Regions from separate parts of the Streptococcus sp. XMC genome, predicted to be linked through region 1. Evidence: predicted binding sites of a transcription regulator. Region 1 holds the regulator's gene; each other region holds the start of a gene.

Region 1 (7,528 bases):
ATGCTAGGGAATGCGTTGCAACTTGTTTAAAAACCTCTAGTCAACAAATTACCTTCACTTCTGGGGGAACCGAAAGCAATAACACTGTTATAAAGGGCTACTGTCTTAAACACAGACAGAAAGGCAAGCATATTATCACCACGGCTATCGAACACCATGCCGTTCTGGAACCGATTGAGTACTTGGTCCAAGAACATGGATTTGAAGTAACCATTATTCACCCAGTCAATCAAATGATTCGGCCAGAAGATATTCAAGCCACCCTTCGTCCTGATACTATTTTGGTGTCCACCATGTATGCCAATAACGAAACCGGTGATCTCTTGCCCATCAAGGCTATTGCAGACCTTTTAAAAGACCATCCTGCTGCTTTTCATGTGGATGCTGTTCAAGCCGTTGGCAAGCTTTCTGTAGCCCCTGAAGAGCTAGGAATTGATTTTCTAACCGCCTCTGCCCATAAATTTCATGGGCCTAAGGGAGTTGGTCTTCTCTATGCTAGAAAGCCTGACTTTTTCAATCTCTTACACGGTGGTGACCAAGAAGACAAGCGTCGAGCTAGTACAGAGAACTTGATTTCAATTGCTGGAATGGCTCAAGCCCTCAAAGAAGCAACTGATCAGTTAGACGCAAATTACCAGTATATTCAGAGCCTATCTGAGCGTATCCTAACTGGCCTAGAGGATCTAGATTTTTATCTGAATTGCACAGACTCCAAACTTCCTCATGTCTTAAATATTGGCTTCCCATGTATCAGCAATGATATCTTACTGCTTCGTTTAGACATGGCAGGAATTTCAGTCTCAACCGGCTCTGCTTGTACAGCAGGAACTGTTCAACCAAGCCACGTTCTTGCGGCTTATTATGGCGAAGATTCTCATCGATTGAAGGAATCTATTCGCATTAGTTTATCCGAATTCAATACGACCGCTGAGGTCGATACTTTTATAACAACCATTCACAAAATTTTAGGAGAATTACATGGCATTTGAAACATCTGTCTCATTACCAAACTGCGATTACACATACGCAATCCATCCAAATATTAAAAAATATACCCTACGCGACAATACCTTTGCACAAACAAAGGTTGGGAACTACGAATTAAATCGTTTATTGGAAGCTGTTCCAAACAGCGGGGATGGCTTTAAGCTAAAAATTATCATCAATAAGGATTTAACAGGATTTAAAATTAACATTACTGATAAGTCAGGCCTTCGCTTGGTGAATATTTTTAAAAATCCAGAAAATAAAATCATCCAACAAAAATTCTACTTCCTTATGGATAGTCTAGTTGAACGGGAAATCTTTGAAAGGATTGAAAAGTAATGACCAATGGTCTCATAGTCCTCACTTATTTGGATGCATACAAAAAGGAACGTCAGATCAGCTACGATAATTTGGATCACTGTTTATTAGCTTTTTCAGGCTGTGTGACCCTTCCAGATTCCTATCAGGTTGTTTCTGTATCCTACAAGGGACAAACATTACCTTTTACTGGAAAGATAGGCGACTTCTATCGCTATCTGATTCAGTTTGATCAGAGTTTAAGAAATTCCAACTAAGAAAGAAAAGCACCTTTTTGGTGTTTTTTTAGTAGAAGATAGTTGCTTTATTCACAAACTTTTTATACAATAGATTTGAAAGGTTGTGATATTGTGAAACAAGATAAGACTAATCCAATTCCTCGTGCTACTGCCAAACGACTCTCCCTCTACTACCGCATTTTTAAACGCTTTAATGCAGAGAAAATCGAGAGAGCCAATTCAAAACAGATTGCTGAAGCCATCGGGATTGACTCCGCAACTGTTCGTCGCGACTTCTCCTACTTCGGGGAGCTAGGACGACGTGGTTTTGGTTATGATGTCAAAAAGTTAATGAACTTTTTCGCAGATCTCTTAAATGATAACTCCATCACCAATGTTGCTATCGTCGGTATTGGGAATATGGGAAGTGCCCTTCTTCACTATCGTTTCCATGAGCGAAACAAGATGAAGATTGTCATGGCATTTGATACCGATGATCATGAGTTAGTCGGTACTAAAAGTAAAGATGGTATTCCGATTTACGGCATCTCAACGCTGAAAGAAAAACTAGAGGGACAAGAGATCCAAACAGCCATTTTAACCGTTCCAAGTGTAAAATCTCAAGAAGTTGCAGATGTACTGGTTGAAGCTGGTATCAAGGGAATCCTTAGCTTTTCTCCAGTACACTTAACAGTTCCAAAAGATGTGGTTGTCCAATATGTTGATCTAACCAGTGAACTGCAAACCCTTCTCTACTTTATGCGCAAAAATACATGATAAAATGAGGCTGGGACAAAAGTCCTAGCCTCTCTATTGTCTTTAGATTGTCGAGCAAGACGCAGTGCTTGAGTGGGCTCTACTACGCTGAGTTCATCAGCTTTTATAGCCCTACTAAACTGTGCAGAGGTGGGACGACGAAATCGAATTCTAACGAATGACCGATTTCTGTCCCACTCTCCTTCTTTCTATACCAATAAGTCTGTCTCCTCCCGGTAGCTATAATAATCATCAGTTGAGACAATCAGATGGTCAAGAAAAACAATTCCAAGACAATTGCAAGCTTCAATCATTTGTTTGGTGACACCATCATCATTCTTGCTAGGATGAATGATTCCAGATGGATGGTTATGAACAAGAATTAAAGACGTCGCCATATGCTTGATGGCATAATGCAAGATCTCTCGAGGTTCTGCAATACTACGATTGACTGTTCCGATAAAAATCACTTGCTGATGGATAATTTGATTCTGGGTATTCAGATACAAGGCCAGTAAATGCTCTTGTTTCTCATGGCCGATCTTTTGCTGCATCATCTTTGCAAGCTTCTGACTACTCATAATTTGTTCTGTTTCAATCACTTGGGAAGTCTGGATTCGTTTCCCAAATTCAATAGCAGCTAACAGCTCAATTGCCTTTACTTTCCCAATCCCTGGAACTTCCTGTAGCTCCTGAAAGCTCATACTAGCCAATTCCTTTAAGCTCTTTAGTGAGCCTAAGAGCTCCTGTGCGATCTCGTAGACTGTTTTATTTTTGTTCCCCGTCCGTAATAAGATGGACAGCAATTCTTGATTACTGAGCTTATCAGGGCCTTCTGTAAGCAAGCGTTCTCTAGGTAAAAGACTAGCTTCTTGAAATACAATATGATACATAAAAAACCTCCTCAATTAATAATTCGCAATTGAGGAGGAAAATGGATGAGTCTGTATAAAATTTATATAGGACAAACTACTTCTCTTAGGTTTTCAAGGATTCGAGTTTCTTCATTTGAGAAGTTAATTCTATAGCCTTCTTGCACTTGTTCCAAGGTCGTTAGGAATTGACGAATTTCGTATCGAATTAAGTGTTCTTGATCATCAGGAAGGTTTTCAATGGTTTTAAAGACCTGTTCAACTTCGTAGATTCCCTTGGTAATGAGTCCCGTTTTTGGAAAATCATTGACCAGTAAGCCGTAGAAATTTCTTAGCAGAGTATAGATATCTTCTGTAGGCATTCGGTTCCTCCAAGCTTCTTTCTATCACTCTTCTATTATAAAATAGAAAGCATGCAAAAATATGTCAGTCAGGTAACATTTTATGACTATCCTCTTACAAATTGGCAGAAAATTAACAGAAAAAAGAGGTCAAGGACCTCTTTTTTTGTTGATTATAATTGCATTTGATTATAAGATTTTGTGAAAGCTTCTAGGATATCTTTTGGTGCTTTCGAGTAATCTACTGAAGTTTCTAAAGTACCTTTTACAATCGTACGATAAGTTGCTGCGGCATCCTCACAGGTCACCAAGGTAATTTCATTTACCCCTTCTCGATCTGCAATGACATCGACCCGATCTGGCGTTACTGTCTCAACAGAATTGATGACATAGGTATAGACCTTTTCCTTATCAGTGATATAGATTTTCATTCCAGCTTTGGCATGTTCTAATGGGGAAAAGAGCATTTCATTTGCCCCAGTCAAACCAAAGACATGGTGACTAGCTAAGGAGTAATTCCTTTGCCCCATAACCTGGTCCTCTTTCATGGTACCTGCTCCATAATAAAGCCCCACATTATCTAAGCCTTTAAAAATCGGAAGGTTCATCTTCAATTCTGGAATTGCAATTCCTCCAATAACAGGTAACTTTTGTGCCTGCCATTGGGCATTGATGACAGATTCTGTAGACAGCGATTTGACTTCTTTAAAATCAAAGCTAGTCTTAGCCTCTTTATTCTTATCGATGGTCTTTTTCGATACCTTGTTGACCTGGTACTGATTGGTATGCCAAACCATGATCATGTTCCGAATCGGAGCATTAAAAATCAGAGCGATAGACAAAAGGATCAGCAAGGTAGCAAAGATATTAATCAAGCGATTGCGTAAGCTTGTTTTCTTCTTTTTTCTTCTTGAAGCCATTGTTCACCCTACCCTTCACTTTCAGTTTCTGACTCATCTTTTTCGTCAGCTTGAACCGTTGTAAAGGTTACGATTTGGGCATCTTGATCCAGACGCATGACTTTCACACCCATAGTCGAACGTCCAGTTTGAGAAATATTCGCGACGCTTGTACGAATCATGACGCCTGTATTGGTGATAATCATCAAATCCTCATCTCCTTTGACAGTCATGAGACCGGCAAGAGGACCATTTTTCTCAGCCACATTCGCAGTTTTAATCCCTTTACCACCACGTCCTTTGGTTGGATACTCATCAGCACGCGTGCGTTTACCATATCCCTTTTCAGTGATAATCAATACTTCATCTTGATCTGTAATCACGCTTGCACCGACCACTTGATCCCCCGGACGAAGGTTGACACCTCGGACACCAGTTGCTGAACGTCCCATATTCCGAACAACAGACTCTTTGAAACGAACAGAATACCCAAATTTAGTCCCAATGATAACGTCAGCATTCCCATCAGTAAGGAAGACGTTGATTAGCTCATCCTCATCTTTGAGGTTAAGAGCTTTCAAGCCATTTTGACGGATGTTGGCAAACTCGGCCACACTGGTCCGTTTAACTAGTCCAGAACGCGTTGTAAAGAAGAGATAGGAGTCTTCACTACGATCCTGAGCGACGTTAATAATTGTCTGGATGGATTCTCCATCATCTAACTTCAGCAAGTTAACAATCGGAAGTCCTTTGGCTGTACGGCCGTATTCAGGGATTTCATAGCCTTTGAGACGATATACCCGTCCCTTATTGGTAAAGAAGAGCAAACGATCATGGGTGCTAGTAGAAACCAATTCACGGACAAAGTCATCATCCTTGACCCCTGTACCTTGAACACCACGCCCCCCACGTTTCTGAGCGGTAAATTCAGCTTGATCCAAGCGTTTAATATAGCCTTTGTTGGACAGGGTAATCAAAACGTCTGTTTCTTCAATTAAGTCCTCATCTTCAAGAGAAAGAACTTCTCCGACCATCAACTCAGTACGACGAGCATCGCCGAATTTACGTTTAACTTCATCCAATTCTTCCTTGATGATCGTAGCTACACGCTCAGGCTTAGCTAAAATGTCTGCAAGATCAGCAATCAAAGCAATGAGGTCATCGTATTCGCTTTGGATCTTGTCGCGTTCCAAACCAGTCAAACGACGAAGACGCATATCCAAGATAGCTTGGCTTTGACGCTCAGAAAGCTTAAACTTACTCATCAATTCAGCTTGAGCTTCTGCATCTGTCTGGCTATTCCGGATGATTTTAATCACTTCATCGATGTGATCAAGAGCGATTAAGAGTCCTTCCAAGATATGGGCACGAGCTTCCGCCTTCTCTTTATCAAAGATGGTCCGACGAGTCACTACTTCTTTTTGGTGCTCAATATATGATCCTAAAATCTCACGAAGGGAGAGAATTTTAGGGACACCATTTTGGATGGCCAACATGTTGAAACCAAAGTTGGTTTGCATTTGGGTCATCTTGAAGAGATTGTTTAAGATGACATTAGCTGAAGCATCGCGACGGACTTCAATGACGAAACGAACCCCTTCACGGTTTGATTCATCCCGAACAGCAGTAATGCCATCAATCCGTTTCTCTTGGACCAAACGTACAATATGTTCATGCACTTTGGTCTTGTTGACCATATAAGGAAATTCTGTCACAACAATGCGTTCACGACCAGTCTTGGTCTCTTCAATTTCCGTGCGAGAACGCAAAACAATCGAGCCCTTTCCTGTTTCATAGGCCTTATGAATACCTGATTTGCCCATGACCAAGGCTCCAGTTGGAAAGTCAGGTCCAGGGAGCACTTCCATCAACTCACGCGTTGTCACATCAGGATTGTCCATCATTAACTTGACAGCATCAATAGACTCACCGAGGTTGTGCGGTGGGATATTTGTCGCCATCCCTACCGCAATCCCTGTCGCCCCATTGACTAACAAGTTAGGGAAGCGAGCTGGAAGGACGTTTGGTTCCCGTTCGCTGGCATCATAGTTATCTGTGAAATCAACTGTATTCTTGTTGATATCTCGAAGCATTTCAAGAGCAATCTTGCTCATACGAGCTTCCGTATACCGTTGGGCAGCGGCGCCATCACCGTCCATGGAACCAAAGTTTCCATGACCGTCTACAAGCATGTAGCGATAACTCCACCATTGCGCCATACGAACCATAGCTTCATAGATTGATGAGTCTCCGTGTGGGTGATATTTACCCATAACATCCCCTGTAATACGGGCAGATTTCTTATGAGGTTTATCTGGCGTAACCCCAAGTTCATTCATTCCGTATAAGATCCGACGATGAACTGGCTTCAAACCATCTCGTACGTCAGGAAGAGCCCGAGACACGATAACACTCATAGCGTAATCGATAAAACTGGTCTTCATTTCCGATGTTAAATTAACATCAACTAAGTTATTATCCTGCATTAAAACAATGCCTCTCTTTAATTAATTCACCATACTATTATAACACATTTAGTACTTTTTTTCTCCTTCGGAACACAAATGTAAAAACGTTTACATCGTCCAAATTAAACGTAAAACCGTGACAAAGAATAGTAAAAGTGGTAGAATAAATGCGAATGGGGAAACCCAAAAAAATAGAAGGAGACGTTTAGAATAATGACTTTAACTAAACAACATAAAAAAGTTATCCTTGTCGGTGACGGCGCTGTAGGTTCATCTTACGCTTTTGCACTTGTTACTCAAGGTATCGCACAAGAATTAGGTATCATCGAAATCCCTCAATTGTTTGAAAAAGCGGTTGGTGATGCTGAAGACCTTAGCCACGCTCTTGCCTTCACTTCTCCTAAGAAAATTTATGCTGCTAAGTACGAAGACTGTGCGGATGCTGACCTCGTTGTTATTACTGCAGGTGCTCCTCAAAAACCAGGTGAAACTCGTCTTGACCTCGTCGGAAAAAACCTTGCTATCAATAAATCAATCGTTGAGCAAGTTGTTGCTTCAGGATTTAACGGTATCTTCCTTGTAGCTGCAAACCCAGTTGACGTCTTGACATACTCTACTTGGAAATTCTCAGGTTTCCCTAAAGAACGCGTTATCGGGTCTGGTACTTCT
Region 2 (7,528 bases), on a different contig from region 1:
AAAGAGTTGTTGGCAATAAGCTTGGCCATTTGATCTTCCAGAAAACTTGAAGTTCTGTCGCACCATCGACACGCGCTGCTTCTACGAGAGAATTATCAATATTTCCCATAGCAGCGATGTAGAGGATGATTGGTTGACCAACGGAGGTGGTCAACAAGATGATGATAATGGCCATCAAAGCCCAGTGTTTGTCTCCCAACCAAGAAATGTTTTGGTTGATGACATGTCCAGATTTCAATACAAAGTTCAAAATCCCTGATAGCGGATCATAGATCCATTTCCACACAACCGTTACCGCTACACTCCCTGTAACAACTGGAAGGAAGAAGACGAAACGGTAGAAGGAACGCGCAATGGCATTTTGATGATAGGTCTGAGAAGCCACAAACAAGGAGAACAATACTACGATCGGAACCGAGCCGATAACGATGATGACAGTATTGATCAAGGACTTGATAAAGACCTTATCCGCAAACATGCGGGAATAATTTTCAAGACCAACGAATTTGAAGGAGGTCATCGAGTAGTTGAAGAAACTAGTGACAAACCCCATAATCATTGGTGCTAATACAAAGACAATAAAGAAGATTAAAATGGGTGCTAAGAATGCGTAGGAAACCAGCGTCTCCCTCATTCGGATTTTGTTTACCTTCACAATAAGGCACCTCCTGATGTTCTTTTTCTATTTTTTCCTTGATTCCTATGTGGAACGGATAGCACTGCCCTTTCCTACATATGATAATTAGGAGAGCGAAAACACGAAGGCCCCCTCTTTCAATCTACACATGGAGATAAGAAATCGAGGGGACCTATGCTTTCTTATTTCTATGAAAGGATCATTTGAGTTTCATAGATGATCTATTTTTTCTTGATCGTTTCGTTTGCTTTTTCAGTAAAGGTCTTCAAAGCTGGTTCTGCTTTTTCATCCCCGTTTGAAACAGATTGCAACATTGGGAACCAAAGTGTACGCATTTCTGCAAAGCCGTCGATTGTGTTGTAGTATGGTGAGTAGTATTGAGTCCAAGTGCTGATGGTTTCCATCCGTTTGTCATCATACAATTTACCAAATGAGCTACGAACTGGGAAGGCACCTGTACGAACAACGTTCTTAGGACCCCATTCTTTGTCATCCGCGATGAATTGAACAAATTTCTTAGCTGCTGCTACTTTCTTTTCATCCTTGTTGTTGAAGACTGCAAAACCATTGACAAGGTATTCCAATTTTGGTTTGCCTGTATCAGATGGGAATGGCACTTCGACTACTTCAACTTTACTTGCATCCAACAATTTAGCTTGGATACCGTTTTGTGAAGGCGCCCACAAGATAGTGTAAGAAGTTTGTCCGTTAGCGAAGTTTTGGATGTCTGCTCCACCGTCGAATTGGGAACCATTCATCATCAAACCATCATTGATCCATTTAGAAGCTTTTTCTAAACCTTTGACAAATTTTGGATCATCTGTTGTATACTTGGTTACTTTTTCATCTGTTACAGAACCACCGTAAAGGTTAGCAATAAAGGCACGAGTACCTTGGTCTCCACCTTGACCGTTACTGAAGAGTGATCCTGGTGTGTAACCTTTGTCTTTCAAAGCTTTCAAGACTTTTTCAAAGTCGTCTGTTGTCCAGCCTTCTTTGACAAGGTCTAGGACTCCTGCATCTTCCAACATCTTCTTGTTCATCGCCATGTAGAATGGTGCTGAACTGATTGGGTACATGTAGGCAGTGTCGCCAGCTTTACTAGCTTGGATGATATTGTCGTTGTTGACATCTTTTACAAAATCTTCTGTAAAGAGGTCGTTCAAGTCAGCCAATTTACCATTTTTACCGTATTGAATAATCCGCCCTGGTGCGTCAAAGAGCACGTCTGGAGCAGTTCCAGCTTCGATAGCTGTCGTAATCTTTTCAGGACCAGATTTGAAGTCGATGGTTTCTAGTTTAACTTTGATATCTGGATTGGCTTTTTCGAAGGCTTCGATAATTGATTTTTCGTAGGTTCCGACACCATCTTCAGCTTTTTCTTGTGTAAAGACTGGGAAAGCCCACCAAGTGATTTCTGTTTTACCAGAGTTATCGCTTGAAGATTCAGACTTAGATCCTCCTCCAGATCCACAAGCTGCAAGTGCTAGCACCGCCGCACCAGCTACCAACGAGCACAGTACTTTTTTCATTTTCATGTGATTTCTCCTCACGTTTGCGGTAAGATTTCTCTTACTTAGTGTATCCTCACTGAGGACGGTGATTGTTAAATATTCTCATTTCTACTGGATGATTTCTCTCTTCCTAGCTTCCTCCTTGTCTCTTTTTACTGTTCTTTTTTTATTTTAAAGCTGCGACGAAGCGTTCTGTAATTTCTTTAGGTCGCGTAATAGCTCCCCCTACCACAAGCCCTCTGACACCCAAGTCATGAATTTCTTTGGCTTGTGCAGGATAGTGGATCTTACCTTCCGCAATGACATCGACACCCGCTTGGCAAAGTTGGCGAATCAAGTCAATGTCAGGTCCGTCTACTTTCGGGCTGTAATCTGTGTAGCCCGATAAGGTTGTTCCGACAAAGTCAACCCCTGCTTCGACAGCTGTTAAGCCTTCTTCAAAGGTGCTGATATCTGCCATCAAGAGTTGATCAGGATATTTCTCCTTCACTTGCTGGATAAAGTCGACAATCGATAGACCGTCATGACGCGGACGTTTGGTACAATCTAGGGCAATCACTGCGATATCTAATACGGCCAATTCATCTACTTCTTTCATGGTAGCAGTAATGAATGGTTCTTCAGGAGGATAATCTCTCTTGATGATCCCGATAATCGGAAGCTTTGTTACTTCCTTGATTTCTTTGATATCGCGGACACTATTCGCCCGGATTCCAACCGCCCCTCCTTGCTCAGCTGCTTTGACCAAGAGAGGAATCACACCTCCTGCCTCTGTGTAGAGAGGTTCATGAGGAAGCGCCTGACAAGAAACGATAATGCCGTCTTTGATCTGTTGAATTAATTCTTCTTTTGTGATCTTGGACATACATTCCATCTCCTTTGTTTATTACGTCAACTCGAGTACTTGTAAGGTTATTATATAGCATTTTTAAAGCGCTTACAATATTGTCGAGCCATTTTGATAATAGTTTCATATTTTAAACTATTATCCCATTCCTCTGAAACTAGTTTCAGAGATGCAAACATTCTAAAACTTTTTAAGAAATTTTTTCCATTTCCAGATTTTTATACGAATAGTATAAGTGACCAAACAAAAAGAAAGGAGGACCACAGATGTACTATACTCCCATTATCATCCCATGGTTTTTGTATTACTTCTTCCGCAAATAAATAAGGAAAGGGAATACCGAACATGAAAAAGAATACACAATTTTTTATTCTATTACTATTCTTATCACTGATCATCCTGTAAGGAGATATCATGAAAATAAGGAAAAATAAAAAAATGGCACTCATCATACTCGCTAGCATTCTAGCACCCGTTTTGATGTATGGCATCTATCAAGTAGGCTACGAACTAGGAAAAACACTAGCCAATGTGCTCTAACAGAAAGGAAATATCATGACAACAATTGATAAAAAGTTTTCAAAACTAAACGAAGCTGAACTAGAAGAATGTACTGGAGGTTTCATCCCTTTCATCCTGATTCCTCTTGGACTTTTGGCTTTAAGTAGTTGCCAAAGAAAGTAATAACAGATAATACATTAGAAAAGGAGATAGCTTATGACACAAACAAATCAACTGATTGACAATCAATTCACTACTCTGACGGATGAAGAGTTAACTCATGTCAACGGTGGGGTAGCACCTTTTATCATCTACGGAGGATGCATCATCACTGGTCTAGCCCTTGGCTTCATTTTAGGATAAGGCTTATGAAACGACATTTACACACCATTATTTTCGCCATCATTATCGGATTAACCATGTTACACGATGCACATCTGATTGCGTTTCAACCCAATATGAATTTAGCCATTGCAGCCACAATCTATTTGGCAGTCGATGCTACCCTAAAACAAGTAAAAAATAAAAAGGAAAACTAAATGACAACAGAATTCACACAAAACTTTGTAACCTTGACGGAAGATGAACTAGTCGATGTTAGCGGCGGAGCAGTAGTTTCAGCAGGAGTCTGCGTCGCCCTCGTCGCTCTATGCTATACAATCGGTAAAGATATCAAAAAGAAATTCTTCTAAAAGGAGGCATTTCTATGATTTCTCTACCCTTTATCACCCTCATCCTTTTGACAGGATACTGCATTCTTGATAAAAAAGCGCCCAAACAGGTAAAAGGGTACTTTCCTAAATTCGCGATTGCCTTCATGGTCACTTTCACCATTCTCAACGAGGCAATTGATTTACTGTACACAATCTTACATTAAGGAGGACACCTATGGATACAAGCATCCATTATACTTGCCTAACGGAAGCTGAACTGGCGACCATTGATGGAGGAGTCTCCGTCTTTGACTCGGCAAAATTCATCGTTCAAACATGGAATATTTTATACAATTCCGGACGTGATTTTGGCCGTAGTATCATCAATGGCATCATGCACTAGAAAGGAGCAAGCATGAAACTCGAAGAAACACGTTTTAGAAGCTTGTCCGAGCAGGAACTCAGCCATGTAGATGGTGGATCCGTCTGGATTACTGTCGGACTAATCGCAACTCCCCTACTCATGGGAACCTTCGCTGGTGCCTTTGACGAATACGCTCGCAAACGAGGCAAATAGTAACACTTCTTTATCATCTCACTTAACAGTACAAACATCCCAGCTATCATTCTATAGCTGGGATGTTCTATTGTTTAAACGATCCTTTTAAGCAGAAAAATGAGGCTGGGACAAAAGTCCTAGCCTCTCAATTATTTTTGGATTGTTGAGAAAGACGCAGTGGTTGAGTGGGCTCTACCACGCTGATTTCATCAGCTTTTACAGCCCTACTCAACTGTGCGGAGGTGGGACGACGAAATCGAATTCTGACGAATTACCGATTTCTGTCCCACTCTCATTTTTCTATCTTATTTAGGCGATGGAACCATCCAACTTCTTAGCTGAGGTCGTTATCAATAATGACTTTCAAGGCATTGTTTTCGCCAGCATGTTTGAAGATTTCGTATGCCTTTTCTGCTTCTGACAGTTTAAAATGATGGGTCACCAACTTCGTTGCATCAATCTTACCAGATTTCAAGACGTTAAGAAGCATTTCAGTTGTATTGGCATTGACCAAACCGGTATTGAGCGTAATGTTCTTGATCCAAAGGTCATCAAGATTGAAGCTAACTGGTTTACCATGTACTCCGACGTTGGCAATATGACCGCCGACAGAGATAATATTTTGACAGACATCAAAGGTAGCTGGATAGCCCACACATTCCATGGAGATATCAACACCACGACCATCAGTCACTTCATTGATAAAGGCCTTGATTTCATCAATATCACTTGAACAGATGGTATGAGTAGCCCCAAACTTCTTAGAAGCTTCAAGACGTGATTCTGACAAGTCTACCATGATAATGGTAGCTGGTGAGAAGAATTGTACGGTTAAGAGGGCTGCCAAACCGATTGGCCCTGCACCAACGATACAAACGTTGTCTCCAGGTTTCACGTGAGATGGGAGCACACCAATCTCATAGGAAGTAGGCAGAATATCAGAGAGCATAACCAAGGCTTCGTCATCTACAGAAGCTGGTGCATGATAAAGACTCCCGTCTGCGTGAGGGATATGGACATACTCTGCTTGGGTACCGTTGATCAAGTGACCAAGGATCCAGCCCCCATCTTCACAGTGGGAAGGCAAGCCACGTTTACAGTAGTAGCAAGTGTTACAAGCTGTTACGCAAGAGATGATAACCTTGTCTCCTACCTTAAAGTTCGTAACCGCATCGCCGACTTCTTCGACAATCCCAATTCCTTCGTGACCCAGGATGGTCCCTTCTTTACAAGCTGGAACATCACCACCCAAAATATGGAGGTCTGTTCCACAAATGGTCGTTTTCACTAAACGCACAATCGCATCAGTTGGTTTCTTGATCACTGGTTTTGGTTGATCAATCAACTGAAGATTTCCTGCGGATACATATGTTGCTGCTTTCATAAGCGACTCCTTTTTTGTTGGTTTTATCAAACCATTTTATTACAGCTTTTATTTTGTGAATATTATAACATATAAAGTAAGCGCTTGCAACTTATTTATTAGATTTCTTTATAAGATAATTTTCAGATCACAAAAACCAATTTTAGCATTAAAATAAAGAAAAATCCCTCGCTCTTTTGAGCGAGGGATAGCTGATAAACATCAGTTGTTCTCTAGCGTCTTATTTACGACGTCCTGGACGTTCTTTGTAACCATAGTATGCATCTTCGATGATTTCTTGCATGTGGTCTACCATTGGAAGACGTGGGTTAGCTGGTGAACATTGATCTTCGTAAGCAAGGAAGGCCAATTCGCGAGAATGTTTCTTCCATTCTTTTTCATCGATTCCTTGTGCTTTGAAGTTCATTTCGATACCTACGCGCTCACCAAGTTCGTAAACAGCTTTCGCGAAAGATTCAACCCCTTCTTCTGGTGTAGAAGCTGGAAGTCCAAGCATACGAGCGATGTCTTGATACTTCTCATCTGCACGGTAGTAGTTGTACTTAGGCCATGTTGCTGTCTTAGCTGGACGTGTACCATTGTAGCGGATAACGTATGGAAGCAAGATTGCATTGGTCCGTCCGTGGATGGTGTGGAATTGCGCACCAATCTTGTGGGCCATTGAGTGAGAAATACCGAGGAAGGCGTTGGCGAAGGCCATACCTGCGATGGTTGACGCATTGTGCATCTTTTCGCGTGAATGGAAGTCCGCGTTCTTCACTGAGCTTTCCAAGTTTTCAAAGACAAGTTTGATGGCTTGAAGCGCAAGACCATCTGTGTAGTCACTGGCCATTTGAGATACGTAAGCTTCAGTCGCGTGAGTCAAGACGTCCATACCAGTATCAGCCGCAACAGATCCTGGAACTGTCAATACCAAAGCAGGGTCTACGATGGCAACGGTTGGTGTCAATGAGTAGTCAGCGATTGGGTATTTACGGTTGTTTGCTTTATCTGAGATAACGGCAAATGGTGTTACTTCAGATCCTGTACCAGATGTTGTTGGGATCGCAATGAATTTAGTCTTCTTACCAAGCAATGGGAATTTGAAGGCACGTTTACGGATATCCATGAATTTTTGTACAAGGTCACGGAAGTCCACTTCTGGTTGTTCGTAGAAGAGCCACATTACTTTGGCAGCATCCATTGGTGATCCACCACCAAGAGCAATGATCGTATCTGGTTTGAAGGAACGCATGATCTCTGTACCACGTTCAACAGTTGTGATGTCAGGATCTGGTTCAACGTCTGCAAAGATTTGGTAAACTACCTTATTGCGACGAAGGTCAAGCTGTTCGATGATACGATCAAGGAAACCAAGCTCTACCATAGCGTGGTCTGTAACGATCATGACACGTTCAACGTCACGACATTTTTGTAGGTATTCAATTGAATCA
Region 3 (7,528 bases), on a different contig from region 1:
ATTAGAAGTAGCAACTCCGCCACCTCCATTGCCACCTTTCTTAGAGAGAGAAAGGTAGATCAAGGCAAGGGCAACACCAATTGCACCAAGAGCAATCAAGGTCAATTGGCTAACGGCAGCAAGAGCAAAACCAATGGCAAAGAATGGCCAAACTTCACGGCTTGCCATCATGTTGATAACCATGGCGTAACCAACGGCTACGACCATACCACCACCGATTTGCATACCGTCTGACAACCAAGCAGGCATCGCTTCAAGAGCACCTTTAACAGTGTCAGCAGGGATCATCAAAAGAAGGGCTGCAGGAATGGCGATACGAAGACCTTGAAGAAGAAGGGCCACAAAGTGAGCGCGTTCTACACCTTTGATATCCCCTTTTCTAGCAGCAGCGTCGGCAGTGTGAACCAAACCAACGGAAAGGGTACGGACGATCATGGTCAAGAAAAGACCAGCAACTGCAAGTGGAATAGCGACACCTTGAGCGACAGCGATTCCTTTTGTACTGAAGTCTCCCCCAAGTACCATGATGATGGCAGCAGCGACAGATGCAAGGGCAGCATCGGGTGCAACTGCGGCACCAATGTTTGCCCAGCCAAGTGCAATAAATTGAAGTGAACCACCGAGCATAACACCGGCAGTCAAGTTACCTGTTACCAAACCGATTAAGGTACAGGCAACAAGTGGTTGGTGGAATTGGAATTGGTCAAGGATACCTTCAAGACCTGCTAAGAAGGCAACAACGACCACTAATACCATAGAAATAATAGACATGTTTAAAATCCTTTCGTAAGTAATCGATTATTGAACGTTAGCTTTGTTAATTAAGTCAAACAAATCTTTCTTAGAGTCATTTGGCACTTTTCGTACGTCAAATTCCACTCCAAGATCACGCATTTTTTCGAATGTAGCCACATCCTCTTTGTCCATCGACAAGACATTGTTGACCATGGTTTTACCAGTTGAGTGAGCCATTGATCCAACGTTCAAGGTTTTAATCGGAACACCACCCTCGATGGCACGAAGGGCATCTTGAGGTGTTTCAAATAAGATCAAAGCATGTGTTTCACCAAAGCGTGGATCTTTTGCAACGTCGATCAATTTTTGAATTGGGACAACGTTTGCTTTCACACCATTTGGTGCTGCTTGCTTGATCAACTCTTTACGGAGTTCATCTTTAGCAACTGAGTCTGAAGCAACGATAATTCGATCTGCTTTTGAATCTGGAGTCCAAGCAGTAGCGACTTGTCCATGAAGCAGACGAGTATCTAAGCGAGCAAGGTTGATCTTGAGCTTACCATCTCCAATCACTGTTCCTTCTGGAATAGCAGCTTGGGCAACAGGAGCAGCGGAAGTAGTGCTTGCTTCTTCGACTGGATTCAATTCTTCTGGAAGAGCTTTGATTCCGTCTTTAGATTCTTTTATGATGTTTGCAGCGACTTTATCAACGCCGGCAGTTGCGTCCATCAAACGCTCTGTATAAGCTTGAATCAACATCGGAAGGTTTAATCCTGTGATGATCGCAAATTTACGATCGGGATTTTCCCCCATGACACGACTCGCTTGGTTAAATGGAGAACCACTCCAAAGGTCAGCCAAAACCAAGATTTCATCTTCTGCATCAAATGCGGCAACAGCAGCATTGAATTTAGCATAGAGATCATCTGGGCCTTCACTTGGCATGAACGTAACCACTTGAACTTTCTCTTGATCCCCAAAGATCATCGAGCCGGATTGGTGGATTCCAGCTGCAAATTCACCGTGGCTAGCAATAATGATACCAATACTCATTATTGACATTCCTCCTTATAAAATTTGTTTGACTTTCAGTTTAAGAAAACTTTAAGCTTATTTATTATAAAACGTTTTCATAATAAAGTCAATTTTTCAGTACTAAATTAAAGGAAAAATAGATTCTTTGATATATTAAATTGTTAACATCTATTTTTAGATGTTGGTAAACTTCTTTGGCTATTAAATTTGAAAATCCTTGATAAGAGGGGAACGAAGGGGATTCGAAGTTTCTGAAAAGAGTAGTAGTAGGTTCTAATAGGTAAAATAAAAATATAGCAACCTATTGCAGGTCCTGTTTGTGAGAAACTAAAAAAGACCAGCCCATTTGGGCTGGTCTAATAGGTTGAGTTGATTAGTTGGTGAAGTCAAGTACCATACGTCCTTGAATGGTTCCGGCTTCCATTTCGTCAAAGACTTTGACAGCATCTTCTACTGGACGTTTTTGAACAACTGGAACAACCAATCCTTCTGCACCAAATTGGAAGGCTTCTTCCAAGTCTTTACGAGTTCCTACTAGGGAACCGATGACTTGGATGCCATCTAATACTGTTTTTACAATACTGAGGTCCATCATTTCAGAAGGAAGTCCGACTGCGATAACGCGGCCACCCGCACGAACTGAATCAACAGCTTGGTTGAAGGCTACTTTAGAAACAGCGGTTACGACAGCAGAGTGAGCTCCACCATTTGTTTTTTCTTTGATCAATCCTGGAACATCTTCGACTTCGCGACCATTAATGACAAAGTCTGCCCCAACTTCTTTAGCCAATTCGAGTTTATCGTTGTTGATATCAATAGCGATGACATGAGCGTTGAAGACTTTCTTGGCATATTGAACAGCCAAGTTACCCAGTCCACCAGCTCCATAGATAACGATCCATTGTCCTGGTTCAGCTTTGGCTTCTTTGATAGCTTTGTAGGTTGTAACCCCGGCACAGGTAATAGAAGAAGCTTGAGCTGGATCTAAACCTTCAGGTACTTTCACTGCGTAATCTGCAGTAACGATACATTGTTCAGCCATTCCTCCATCAACAGAGTAACCAGCATTTTTTACAGTACGGCAAAGGGTTTCGCGACCAGTAGTACAGTATTCACAAGTACCACATCCTTCGAAGAACCATGCGACACTGACTCGATCCCCAACTTTGAGGCTCTTGACATCAGGAGCAAGTTCTTTAACAATTCCGATTCCTTCATGTCCTAGAACACGTCCTGGAACTTTACCAAAGTCTCCGTGAGCAACGTGCAAGTCCGTGTGGCAGACACCACAGTATTCGATTTGGACAAGCGCTTCCCCTGTTTCCAATGGGCGCACGTCTTTGTTTGCAACGATTTCAACACCAGTACCTTCTGGATTTACAACAACAGCTTTCATAGTTTTCCTCCTCAAGAGCTTAGTTGAATTAGAGACGGTAATAAAACGAGAAGTAACATCACTTGAATCATTATCGTATGAAACGAGCTAGGCTCCTTTTTTATTTTTGTTATGTTAATTTTATCACAAACTCCATCAGTTAGCAAGCGTTTACATAGAAAATTTTCTGAAAATAAACTTAACCAGTTAAATTACTTTCAGAAAAAGTCCCTATAAGGTTCCGTATGTTTGAGAAAATAAAAAAGCTTGAACCATCTTTTATAAAAGGTGATTCAAGCGATTCTCTTTATTTATAAGAAGAGTTTTTCTAGTTGACGAGCAACGCCGTCCTGATCATTTGTATACTCGGTTTGTTTATCCGCATAGGGGAGGAGGATAGGATTGGCATTTTTCATTGCATAACCAGTTCCTGCGAAAGCCAACATGTCTGTATCGTTTTGTTCGTCTCCAAAGGCGATCAGATCTTTCCGATCAAGTCCGTATGTCTCGAGGAGATAGTTGAGGGCAAAGGCCTTATTGACCCCTTTTGGAGCACATTCCAGAATGTTGAGGGGGCCACCCCAGCTATTGATTTCTAGCTCGTGATGGTAGTAATCACGCATTTCTTCGGCTAAAGCATACTTATCTTCAGCGCGTGTTTGAAAGAGGATGGCATTTGGGTTTTCGGTAACTTTACGAGCTTCGAATTTTGTTTTGGAGGAGATTTTAGAAACCCCAAATAAAGCAGGATCAATAGTATGGTGGTAGGTATGGGTGACATAGAACTTATTGCGATACTCTCCTGCAATAAAGTCCGCCTGGATGTCATTTTCTCTCTTGACCATATCGAGGAGGTATTTTTTATCAAGGGTCATGGATAGTTCTTTGGACCATTTTTTATTTGGAATATGAGTGAGAGCGCCGTTAAAGTTAATCATGGGACTTTCCAATCCCAATTCCTTATAGATGTGATCTGCCATTCGATAGGGACGCCCAGTTGTAATAATGATCCGGTGGCCTTGTTCACTGACTTTCTGGATGGTTTCAATCGTATAAGGCGATAATTTGCTCTCGGAATTTAATAAGGTGCCATCTAAATCGACAGCGATTAGTTTTTTAGTCATAGGAAGATTCCTTTCATTTGTATGGTTTATCTTACTCTAAATGAGGAGTATAGAAGTGCCATATTTTAAGAAGAATGCTACCATTATACCAGATAAACAGGAAAATTTCAGTTTTTCAAATAGTAAATGCTGAGGCACTAAAGATTATCCAGATAAATCTCTTGTAAAAGTGAATGATATTTGATAAAATATTGGTATTGTTCGTGATTGAGTCGCGAGCAGATTTATTTTTTTAAGGAGCTTATTAGAAAAATGGATAAGTTTTTCAAACTATCTGAACACGGAACGACGGTTCGTACAGAGGTATTAGCTGGTTTAACGACCTTCTTTGCCATGTCTTATATCTTATTTGTAAACCCTCAAATGCTCTCCCAAACAGGAATGCCTGCTCAGGGAGTATTTCTAGCAACCATTATTGGGTCAGTCGTCGGGACTCTCATGATGGCTTTCTATGCGAATCTGCCTTATGCCCAAGCACCAGGAATGGGCTTGAATGCTTTCTTTACCTTTACAGTGGTATTTGGGATGGGCTATTCTTGGAAAGAAGCCTTGGGAATGGTCTTTATTTGTGGATTGATTTCCTTGATTATCACATTAACTAATGTTCGGAAAATGATTATTGAGTCCATTCCAAATGCTTTGCGTTCAGCTATTTCAGCTGGTATCGGAATTTTCTTGGCCTATGTCGGCATTAAAAATGCTGGTTTGTTGAAGTTTTCGATTGATCCGCATACCTATACGGTGGCAGGAGAAGGGGCTGACAAAGCGAATGCAGCGATTACAGCAAATTCTGCAGCGGTCCCAGGACTTGTTAGTTTCAATAGTCCGACAGTCCTCCTTGCCTTGGCTGGCTTAGCCATTACTGTTTTCTTTGTCATCAAGGGCATTAAAGGAGGAATTATCCTTTCTATCCTTACGACAACAATCCTTGGTATTGTATTTGGCATTGTTGATCTTTCAACGATTGACTTTGGTAGTACCCATCTTGGAGCAGCTGTCAACGATCTTGGGAAAATTTTTGGAGCTGCACTTGGTTCAGAAGGATTAGGTTCCTTGATTACCAATACTTCTCGTCTTCCTGAAACCTTGATGGCCATCCTCGCTTTCTCATTGACAGATATCTTTGATACGATTGGTACCTTGATTGGAACTGGTGAAAAAGTTGGTATTGTTGCCACAAATGGTGAAAATCACCAATCTGCTAAATTGGATAAGGCCCTTTATTCAGACCTTGTAGCGACATCTGTTGGTGCCATTGCAGGTACTTCAAATGTGACGACTTATGTTGAGTCAGCTGCGGGTATCGGAGCTGGTGGACGGACTGGTCTGACAGCCCTTGTAGTAGCCCTCTGTTTTGCAGTGTCAAGTATCTTTAGTCCTCTTCTTGCCATCGTACCAACTGCAGCGACAGCACCGATTTTAATCATCGTTGGGATCATGATGTTAAGTAGCTTGAAAAACATCCATTGGGATGATATGGCAGAAGCTGTACCAGCCTTCTTTACCTCTATCTTTATGGGATTCAGCTATTCCATCACAAATGGGATTGCAGCAGGTTTTATTACCTATACAGTAACCAAATTGGTCAAAGGTGAAGCCAAAGAAGTTCACAGTATGATTTGGATTTTAGATGCCTTGTTTATCTTGAACTTTATCAGTATGGCCTTGCATTAGAATGAACATAGAGGAAAGCTTGGACAAAAAGTCCAAGCTTTTTTTGATTGTCTCATGTGAGGCAGGAGGTTGATCGACTAAAAATAGTGGGCAATAATCAATTATTTTTGGTATAATGGAGGAATGAAAAGTCAAAATGAACAAGAGTTGATGTCCCTTGGAAAACAGTTGGGTCAACGATTAGAAAAACAGGATGTCGTGATTCTGACGGGAGATCTGGGGGCAGGGAAAACAACCTTTACAAAAGGCCTTGCTCAAGGGTTGGATATTCGTCAGATGATCAAAAGTCCCACTTATACTATCGTGAGAGAATATGAAGGTCGCTTACCCTTGTATCACCTGGATGTTTATCGTATTGGAGATGATCCAGATTCGATTGATTTGGATGACTTTTTATTTGGTGAAGGGGTGACCGTTATTGAGTGGGGAGAATTGCTAGAGACCAGTCTTCCTGCTGGATATTTAAAGGTTGAACTGCTCAAGGATGGCGACGGACGTGAGATACGCTTGTCAGCTGTCGGTGAACGTGCAGAACAATTAAAGGAGTCATTTCTGACTTCTGTAGGAGCTTGAAGATGGAACAGGTATTGGATCTCTTTTTAAAAGAGGCTGAGGCTTCGGATGCAGGGCGTTTACTCGACTTTTTTAAAGCTGTAGCAACTGAATCTGAGTTCATGACCTTGGCTCCAGAAGGGCTTGGGATGACCAAGCAAGAGTTGGAAATATTTGCTGAAACGCAAGCACAAACAGACAATCAATTATGTCTCTTATTATACTTGGGTGAGGATCTGGTAGGTGTCTTAAATATTGCAGCGGATCAAAACAGAGCCTTGCGCCATATTGGAGATGTCTTTATCGTTGTTCGGAAGGCCTATTGGAATAAAGGCTTGGGTCGTATTCTTCTAGAAGAAGGAATCGCATGGGCAGAAGGTACCAACCTCCTTCGGAAGTTAGACCTCAGTGTCCAAGTTCGAAATGAACGGGCCATCCATCTCTACCAAACGCTAGGATTTGAAATTGAAGGTCTCCGCAAGAGAGGCGTATACAAGGAAGGGGAATATCTGGATGTTTACCTAATGGGCAAACTGATAGATGGACAGAATCAATGATTAAAAAAATTCTATTAATGTTTTTTAGTTTGTTAGCTGTAACGACAATCGGGCTTGGAGCCTATGGGCTGACCATCCTCAATCAGTCAACAAACACGTTGAGTAAGACCTTTAAAGGCATTGGCGATGAAAATAATGTCATTGCAGAAAACAAACCGATGACCATCTTGCTCATGGGGGTTGATACAGGGTCAGGTTCACGAGAGGATCAGTGGGTAGGAAACAGTGATACCATGATTCTGGTGACGGTGAATCCACAGACGCGTGAAACAACGATTATGAGTTTGGAACGGGATATCTTGACCAATATCACGAAGGATGGAGAAACTGTCCAAGCGAAGCTGAATGCGGCTTATGCTCAAGGTGGGGCAGAGTTGGCCATTGAAACCATCCAAGATTTGATGAATATTCATATTGACCGTTATGCGATGATCAATATGAAAGGTCTCGTCCAACTGGTTGATAAGGTCGGTGGT
Region 4 (7,528 bases), on a different contig from region 1:
GTATGTGACGCCTGACAAACAGGATCAATTCGCTAATATTGTATTGGGCTTTGACAATTTTGATGCCTATGTCGGCAATAGTCCCAAGTATGGGGCCAGCATTGGTCCAGTTGCTGGTCGGATCGCAGGGGCCAGCTTTGAGCTCAATGGTCAAGCCTATCACTTAGAAGCCAATAATGGTGCCAACTGCAACCACAGTGGATCGACTGGCTGGGACAGCGCCTTGTTTAGCGTGGAATCCGTGACAGACCAAGAAATCACCCTGTACAAAGAGCGTGCAGATGGTACCGGTGGTTTCCCTGGAAATCTCAAGATCTGGGTGACCTATGGCTTGACGGAAGCAGGGGAGTTGGAAATCAGCTATCGAGTAGAAACGGACCAAGATACTCTAGTTAATCCGACCAACCACAGCTATTTCAACCTATCAGGCAACTTCACTCAGCCGATTAATGACCATGTCTTTCAGATCAACCATCAAGGGCTTTACCCTATCCATCCCGACGGTGTCCCTCTTCACACTGTGGATAAAGAAAGTCCGATCGTTCAGCATCTCTACCAAGCTATGCTCTTAGAGGATCTCTTTAAGGATTCGGATCCGCAAATCCGCCTGGTAGAAGGTTTGGACCATCCATTTGCTCTTCCAGAAGGGCATGAAAATGCCGGATTCTTCTATCATCAGCCGTCTGGACGCTTTTTGACCTTCAAGTCAGAAGCTCCCGCCTTGGTGGTGTATTCTGCTAACTTTGTGGATGAAACGGTTTATCTGGAAGGAAAACCAATGGTTCAACACAATGGCTTGGCTCTAGAATTCCAAACCGTACCAGATGCCATTCATAGCGACCAAGCTGAAAAGGTTATCTTGAGAGCGGGTCAAGTCTTCACCAGCAAGACCAGCTACCATGCCATCGCTAAGAAATAATGAGGACAGGGGAGTGTCCAAACAAGGATGTGAAATCTTTGCTTGGAACCTCCTCTTTTTTGAAAAAAATTTAAAAATGACTATAAGGAAACTTTAAGCTTCCCGTCGTATACTAATACCATCATCAAAGACCTCCTAACTTTGAATGATAAAACTCCTAAAACTTTTTCATAATAATCTCCCTATAAGAGCCACCAAAACCGGTGGCTTTTTTTATGGGGGTGAGACAGAACAATTTTTTAAAATTGCTTCGCGTCCTTATTTTTAGGCTCAGGTTGAAAAGGTTCCCCAAAACTTTTCAATTGTCTCACTCCTGCACAGGTCAAACAGTCTGGGAGACTGTTTGAGGTTGCGGATATAGGGAACCTCGTTTCCTCATTAGTAGGCAATCTTTGGAGCTATAAGAGCGAACAAAGATACCAATCAACCACTGCGTTATGTAATTGTTACTAATCTATTTTTGTGAACCAAACATGGTAGGGACGTAGACGAACTTAGGAACGTTGACGCAGTTTGAGCGGAGCGAAAACTACGTACCTTATTTTTAACGAGCATCAGCGAGTTTAGGTACGTTCCTTAAATAGAAACAAGGTAGTTTAAGAGGGAAACGATTCCCAACACCCAACAATCAATAATTAGTGATAAATTGAATAGAATATGATTTTAAATCATCTGGAGGCATCATTTTTTGCTATAATAGACTGTATGAGTAGAATTTTAGACAATGAAATCATGGGCGATGAAGAGGCTGTTGAACGGACGCTGCGCCCGCAATATTTACATGAATATATCGGTCAAGATAAGGTCAAGGACCAGCTGAAAATCTTTATTGAGGCAGCCAAGCTTCGGGATGAAGCGCTGGATCATGTCCTTCTTTTTGGCCCTCCGGGGCTTGGGAAAACCACTATGGCCTTTGTCATTGCCAATGAACTGGGCGTCAATCTCAAGCAGACTTCCGGTCCTGTCATTGAAAAGGCTGGTGACTTAGTAGCCATCCTTAATGACTTAGAGCCGGGCGATGTCCTCTTTATCGATGAGATCCACCGTCTGCCTATGTCAGTCGAAGAAGTGCTATACAGCGCCATGGAAGATTTTTACATCGATATCATGATTGGTGCTGGCGAGACTAGCCGGAGTGTCCACCTGGATCTTCCTCCTTTCACTCTGATTGGGGCGACGACTCGAGCTGGGATGCTGTCCAATCCCTTGCGCGCTCGCTTTGGGATTACCGGCCACATGGAATATTATGAGCAAGATGATCTGACAGAGATTGTCGAGCGGACCGCCGAGATCTTTGAGATGGAGATTACCCACGAGGCTGCCGAAGAGCTTTCTCTTCGTAGTCGGGGGACTCCTCGAATTGCCAACCGTCTGCTCAAACGGGTGCGCGATTTTGCCCAGATCATGGGCGATGGCTTGATTGACGATACCATTACCGACAAGGCCCTCTCTATGCTGGATGTGGACCATGAAGGGCTGGACTATGTCGATCAAAAGATCCTGCGGACCATGATTGAGATGTACGGAGGAGGCCCAGTTGGCCTTGGGACCCTATCGGTCAATATTGCCGAAGAGCGCGAGACTGTAGAAGATATGTATGAGCCTTACCTGATTCAGAAAGGCTTTATCATGCGGACCCGGACAGGGCGCGTGGCGACCCGCAAAGCTTATGAACACCTGGGTTATCCCTACAATGGAGACTAGAAGAAGATGCTGACGGAAGAAGCGATAGTAGAGCAAATCCAAGCGGATCAAGAGATGATGACAGTCTTGGCTATTATTCGAGATCTCAACCTGGCAGACGCTTGGTTAGCAGCGGGTGCAGTACGAAATTTCATCTGGAACCAACTTTCTGGAAGACCAGGGTTTGACGCGTCGACAGATCTGGATCTGGTCTTTTATGACCCTGCGATCAGCTATGAGGAGACTCTCCAGATCGAGCAGGAATTAAAGAAGACCTATCCCCAGTACGCTTGGGAAGTCAAAAACCAAGTCTACATGCACCAGCATAGTCCGGGGACAGCTCCTTATCGCAGTGCCTGTGATGCGGTCTCTAAATACCCTGAGCAGTGTACGGCACTTGCGGTTCGCTTAAGGAAAGATGGTCAGCTAGAACTCTTTCTCCCCTATGGGACAAGGGATATCGAAGACTTCATCGTTCAGCCGACTCCACATTTTTTAGCTAGTCCAGAGCGTTTGGCGGTTTATAGAGAGCGCATGCGGAAGAAAGATTGGAAACGCAAATGGCCATCCCTTCAGATCATCCTGCCTGAATAAAAATAAGAAAGTCAGCCCACCTCAACGGTGGACAGGCTTTTTTCGTCTTGCCTCAAAATTATAATTTTAGCAGATTATATTTTTCTTACATTCTGTTATAATAGAAAGGAGGTGCTGTCATGAAAAAAATCGTATTTGTGTGTTTAGGAAATATTTGTCGAAGCCCCATGGCGGAGTTTGTCATGAAGGATTTGACCAACCAGTATGAGATTGAAAGTCGTGCTACTTCTAACTGGGAGCACGGGAACCCTATTCACCAAGGGACTCAAAAGATTTTTCGCAGTCATGGTGTGCCCTATGATGCGTCTAAAACATCCCTTCAAATCAGTGACCAAGATTTTCATACCTTTGATCTGATCTTAGGGATGGATGAAAACAATGTGGCTGACCTCAAACGAATGGCACCGCCTGGAACAGAGCACAAGATTCATCTCTTTGCAGGAGAAAGTGTCCCAGATCCATGGTACACAGGAGATTTCGAAGAGACCTATCGCCGTGTCCTAGCTGGTTGTCAAGAGTGGTTGGACCGATTAGAAGATTAGTTTCGGACTGGCTCCTTAAAGGACTAACCGGCTGAAGATAAAAAGAATGAACAGAGTATGGAAAAAATAAAAGAATTATATGAGACCTATAAGGTCTATGTTACGAGAGAGAATATTGAACGCTTGTCCTTGGGGATTATTGTTCTGTCTGCTTTGTGGGTTTTTCTTTCCTCCATTCCTTTCGGAGGTGTGTTGACCCTCGATAAGGGAGCTATTCGCTACGACGGAAGTGTCGTCCGAGGCAAGATGAATGGCCAAGGGACGGTGACCTTTGAGAACGGGGACACCTACAAGGGCAATTTTGTCAATGGGACCTTTAGCGGTTATGGAACCTTTACAGCCAAGGCTGGCTGGAAATATGAAGGTGAATTTGTCAATGGCCAACCAGAAGGCCAGGGAACCTTGACGACAGAACAAAATGTCGTTTATAAGGGAACGTTTAAACAAGGAATTTATCAAAATGCGAATTAAATGGTTTTCATTGGTACGGATAACGGGACTTCTTCTCGTTCTTCTCTACCATTTCTTTCAAAAAGTTTTTCCTGGTGGATTTATTGGAGTCGATATCTTCTTTACTTTCTCAGGATTTTTGATCACGGCTCTTCTGATCGATGAGTTTGCCCGTCATCAAAAAATTGATCTCAAGGGCTTCCTTCGCCGACGCTTCTACCGGATTGTCCCTCCTTTAGTCTTTATGGTCTTGCTGGTCATGCCTTTTACCTTCTTGGTCAGACGAGACTTTATTGCTGGGATTGGGACACAGATTGCAGCCGTCTTTGGCTTTGTGACCAACTTCTATGAGATGTTAAGTGGCGGAAGTTACGAAAGTCAGTTCATCCCCCATCTGTTCATTCATACTTGGAGTTTGGCTCTTGAAGTTCATTACTATGTCCTCTGGGCGCTCTTGGCTTGGTTTTTGGGTAAAAAAGCTAAATCAGTTGGCCAATATAGAGGCTATATCTTCCTATCTTCGACAGGTCTCTTTTTGGTGACTTTCCTGACCTTCTTTGTCGGAGCGCTGGTCACCAAGAATTTGTCCAATGTCTACTTTTCTAGTATCGCTCACGTCTTTCCTTTCTTTGTGGGGAGTGCTTTAGCGACAGTGACAGGGATTACAACGACCAGCCCAAATCTTACTCAATTAGTGAAGAAGCTATCTCTACAGAAGACGTTAGCGATTTTAGCGGGTGCTTTTCTAGTTTTGTTGGTCTTGACCTTTATCCTTCCCTTTGATAGTGTTTGGACCTATTTATTTGGCTTTTTAGTAGCAACTTTTGCTGCATCTGTGATGATTGTGATGACGCGTGTCCTTCATGAAAAGACACCGAATCAGAAAGAACCAGCAGTAATTACCTTTATAGCAGATACCAGTTATGGGGTTTATCTCTTCCACTGGCCATTTTACATCATCTTTTCTCAATTAATGACCAATGGCTGGGCTTCTCTATTAACAGCGCTTGTATCCTTTAGTCTTGCTGCCTTGAGTTTCTATATTATTGAACCAACCTTGGCTGGGCGTGAACCGAAGATTTTCGGGATCTCGATGGATCTCAGAAGTTTCACGAAACCACTTTTTTACAGCGCGATTCCCTTGACCTTGCTCATGTTTGGAATTGCACTCTTTGCGCCACGCGTCGGAGCCTTTGATGAAAACTTGATTACCGAAGGGCTTCGTCAATCCGACAGCAAGATGCAGATCACGCGTGCCCAAGTTGACAATGCTTCAGCGACTTCCTACAATGTGTCAGATGGCGTGACCATGATCGGAGATTCTGTAAACCTCCGGGCATCAGATTATCTGAAACAAGTTCTGCCAGATATCCAATTAGATGCTTTGGTGAGCCGCAATCTGGACTCGGGCTTAAAAGTATATGAAACGGATATTGCCAATAGAGTCTTGCTCAAGAACGTGGTAATCGCTCTTGGAACCAACTCTTCTAATAATTATCAAGAATTGTTGGATAAGTTTGTTCAAGAACTACCAAAAGGACATCGCTTAATCTTTGTGACCCCATATGATGGGCGTGAAGCCAATGATAGCAATAGCGTTACCGTTCAGACTCGACAGTATCAGCTGGAGTTGGCTAAAAAATATGACTATGTCTATGTAGCAGACTGGTACCAAGTTGCTATCGATAATCCAGAGATTTGGGCTGGAACAGATAGTGTCCACTTTGGTTTAGAATCAGATGGTTCCATTGATGTTGGAGGAAACTTGTATGCCAACGTCGTGAAAGAAGCAGTTGATCAAGCCAATCAGGGACCGGTTAAACCCTAAAATTTACTATATAATTTAAGCAATTTTCACTTGAAGAAAATTGCTTTTTTTAGTAAAATTAAGAAAACGCTTACAAAAATTGCGTGAAAATATTTGTTTGTGAAATTGAAGTGCGTTCTCAAAAAAATCCTTCAATTTTTTCTTGAAAATACTCCTGTATAGAAGGAGAAGGAGGGTTCATGGAAAAAAGTTAAAAAAATCTTTGTGAAACTATTTACAAATTTTCTAAAATAGAGTACAATAATATTGTGAAAAAATTAACAAATCGAAATTTCTTACACTATTCTTGAAAGTTTCTGAAAACAGGAAAAAGTTCCGGAAAAGGATAAGGGTTTCAAACATTGGAGGAAAGCATCAAATGGCTGATAAAAAAACTCTCTCACCTGAAGAAAAGAAACTCGCTGCTGAAAAACACGTAGACGAGTTGGTGCAAAAAGCGCTCGTAGCGCTTGAAGAAATGCGCAAATTGGATCAGGAGCAAGTCGACTACATTGTGGCGAAAGCATCTGTAGCAGCTCTTGACGCACACGGTGAGCTCGCTCTTCATGCCTATGAAGAAACTGGTCGTGGAGTCTTTGAAGACAAGGCGACTAAGAACTTGTTCGCTTGTGAACACGTAGTAAATAACATGCGTCACACGAAAACAGTTGGTGTCATTTCAGAAGATGACGTCACTGGTTTGACCTTGATTGCTGAGCCAGTCGGAGTTGTCTGCGGGATCACACCTACAACCAACCCTACTTCAACAGCAATCTTTAAAGCTTTGATTTCCTTGAAGACACGGAACCCTATCGTCTTTGCCTTCCACCCATCAGCTCAAGAATCATCTGCTCATGCGGCACAAATCGTCCGCGATGCAGCGATTAAAGCAGGAGCTCCTGAAAACTGTGTGCAATGGATTACGCAACCATCTATGGAAGCAACCAGTGCCCTGATGAACCACGAAGGAGTTGCGACTATCCTTGCGACCGGTGGTAACGCCATGGTTAAAGCAGCATACTCATGTGGGAAGCCAGCTCTTGGGGTCGGTGCCGGAAACGTTCCTGCCTATGTTGAAAAATCAGCTAACATCCGCCAAGCAGCACACGATATCGTTATGTCTAAATCATTTGACAATGGTATGGTCTGTGCGTCTGAACAAGCGGTCATCATCGATAAAGAAATCTACGATGAGTTTGTTGAAGAATTCAAATCTTACCACACTTACTTTGTTAACAAAAAAGAAAAAGCCCTTCTTGAAGAGTTCTGCTTCGGTGTGAAAGCTAACAGCAAGAACTGTGCAGGTGCGAAATTGAATGCGGACATCGTTGGGAAACCAGCAGCATGGATCGCAGAACAAGCTGGCTTCTCAGTCCCAGAAGGAACCAATATTCTTGCGGCAGAATGTAAAGAAGTTGGCGAAAAAGAACCGTTGACTCGTGAAAAATTGTCACCAGTCATCGCTGTCTTGAAATCTGAAAGCCGTGAAGACGGAATTAACAAAGCACGCCAAATGGTTGAATTCAACGGTCT

Evidence for each region. Region 1 encodes Rex, which represses fermentation and respiration genes when NADH is low (regulators of the CRP and FNR family bind a similar motif). Its sites were predicted from a motif close to TTGTGAANTANTTCACAA; they were not measured.
Region 2: the regulator Rex is predicted to act here: its motif matches at 6,149-6,166, upstream of LXO72_RS07775 (zinc-dependent alcohol dehydrogenase family protein).
Region 3: the regulator Rex is predicted to act here: its motif matches at 3,278-3,295, upstream of adhP (alcohol dehydrogenase AdhP).
Region 4: the regulator Rex is predicted to act here: its motif matches at 6,263-6,280, upstream of adhE (bifunctional acetaldehyde-CoA/alcohol dehydrogenase).

The regions. Positions count from the first base shown of each region.
Region 1 covers NZ_JAJTNQ010000001.1:741,918-749,445, forward strand. The annotation lists gene LXO72_RS03440 (cysteine desulfurase family protein) at 1-989, shown strand, start outside; gene LXO72_RS03445 (DUF1831 domain-containing protein) at 979-1,326, shown strand; gene LXO72_RS03450 (DUF4649 family protein) at 1,326-1,562, shown strand; gene LXO72_RS03455 (redox-sensing transcriptional repressor Rex) at 1,656-2,300, shown strand; gene radC (RadC family protein) at 2,489-3,172, opposite strand; gene LXO72_RS03465 (porphobilinogen deaminase) at 3,235-3,513, opposite strand; gene LXO72_RS03470 (class A sortase) at 3,666-4,412, opposite strand; gene gyrA (DNA gyrase subunit A) at 4,421-6,877, opposite strand; gene LXO72_RS03480 (L-lactate dehydrogenase) at 7,073-7,528, shown strand, end outside.
Region 2 covers NZ_JAJTNQ010000004.1:40,957-48,484, reverse strand. The annotation lists gene LXO72_RS07815 (carbohydrate ABC transporter permease) at 1-655, opposite strand, end outside; gene LXO72_RS07810 (extracellular solute-binding protein) at 859-2,175, opposite strand; gene LXO72_RS07805 (N-acetylmannosamine-6-phosphate 2-epimerase) at 2,318-3,016, opposite strand; gene LXO72_RS10160 (hypothetical protein) at 3,554-3,682, shown strand; gene LXO72_RS07800 (class IIb bacteriocin, lactobin A/cerein 7B family) at 3,716-3,862, shown strand; gene LXO72_RS07795 (hypothetical protein) at 3,868-4,038, shown strand; gene LXO72_RS07790 (class IIb bacteriocin, lactobin A/cerein 7B family) at 4,039-4,191, shown strand; gene LXO72_RS07785 (alcohol dehydrogenase) at 4,388-4,555, shown strand; gene LXO72_RS07780 (hypothetical protein) at 4,568-4,729, shown strand; gene LXO72_RS07775 (zinc-dependent alcohol dehydrogenase family protein) at 5,046-6,095, opposite strand; gene adhE (bifunctional acetaldehyde-CoA/alcohol dehydrogenase) at 6,316-7,528, opposite strand, start outside.
Region 3 covers NZ_JAJTNQ010000006.1:64,397-71,924, reverse strand. The annotation lists gene LXO72_RS09475 (PTS mannose/fructose/sorbose transporter subunit IIC) at 1-771, opposite strand, end outside; gene LXO72_RS09470 (PTS sugar transporter subunit IIB) at 799-1,788, opposite strand; gene adhP (alcohol dehydrogenase AdhP) at 2,144-3,166, opposite strand; gene LXO72_RS09460 (Cof-type HAD-IIB family hydrolase) at 3,457-4,269, opposite strand; gene LXO72_RS09455 (NCS2 family permease) at 4,522-5,943, shown strand; gene tsaE (tRNA (adenosine(37)-N6)-threonylcarbamoyltransferase complex ATPase subunit type 1 TsaE) at 6,067-6,516, shown strand; gene LXO72_RS09445 (GNAT family N-acetyltransferase) at 6,519-7,052, shown strand; gene lytR (glycopolymer--peptidoglycan transferase LytR) at 7,049-7,528, shown strand, end outside.
Region 4 covers NZ_JAJTNQ010000004.1:33,144-40,671, forward strand. The annotation lists gene LXO72_RS07740 (aldose epimerase family protein) at 1-919, shown strand, start outside; gene ruvB (Holliday junction branch migration DNA helicase RuvB) at 1,625-2,623, shown strand; gene LXO72_RS07750 (nucleotidyltransferase family protein) at 2,630-3,196, shown strand; gene LXO72_RS07755 (low molecular weight protein-tyrosine-phosphatase) at 3,316-3,738, shown strand; gene LXO72_RS07760 (hypothetical protein) at 3,796-4,209, shown strand; gene LXO72_RS07765 (acyltransferase family protein) at 4,199-6,016, shown strand; gene adhE (bifunctional acetaldehyde-CoA/alcohol dehydrogenase) at 6,375-7,528, shown strand, end outside.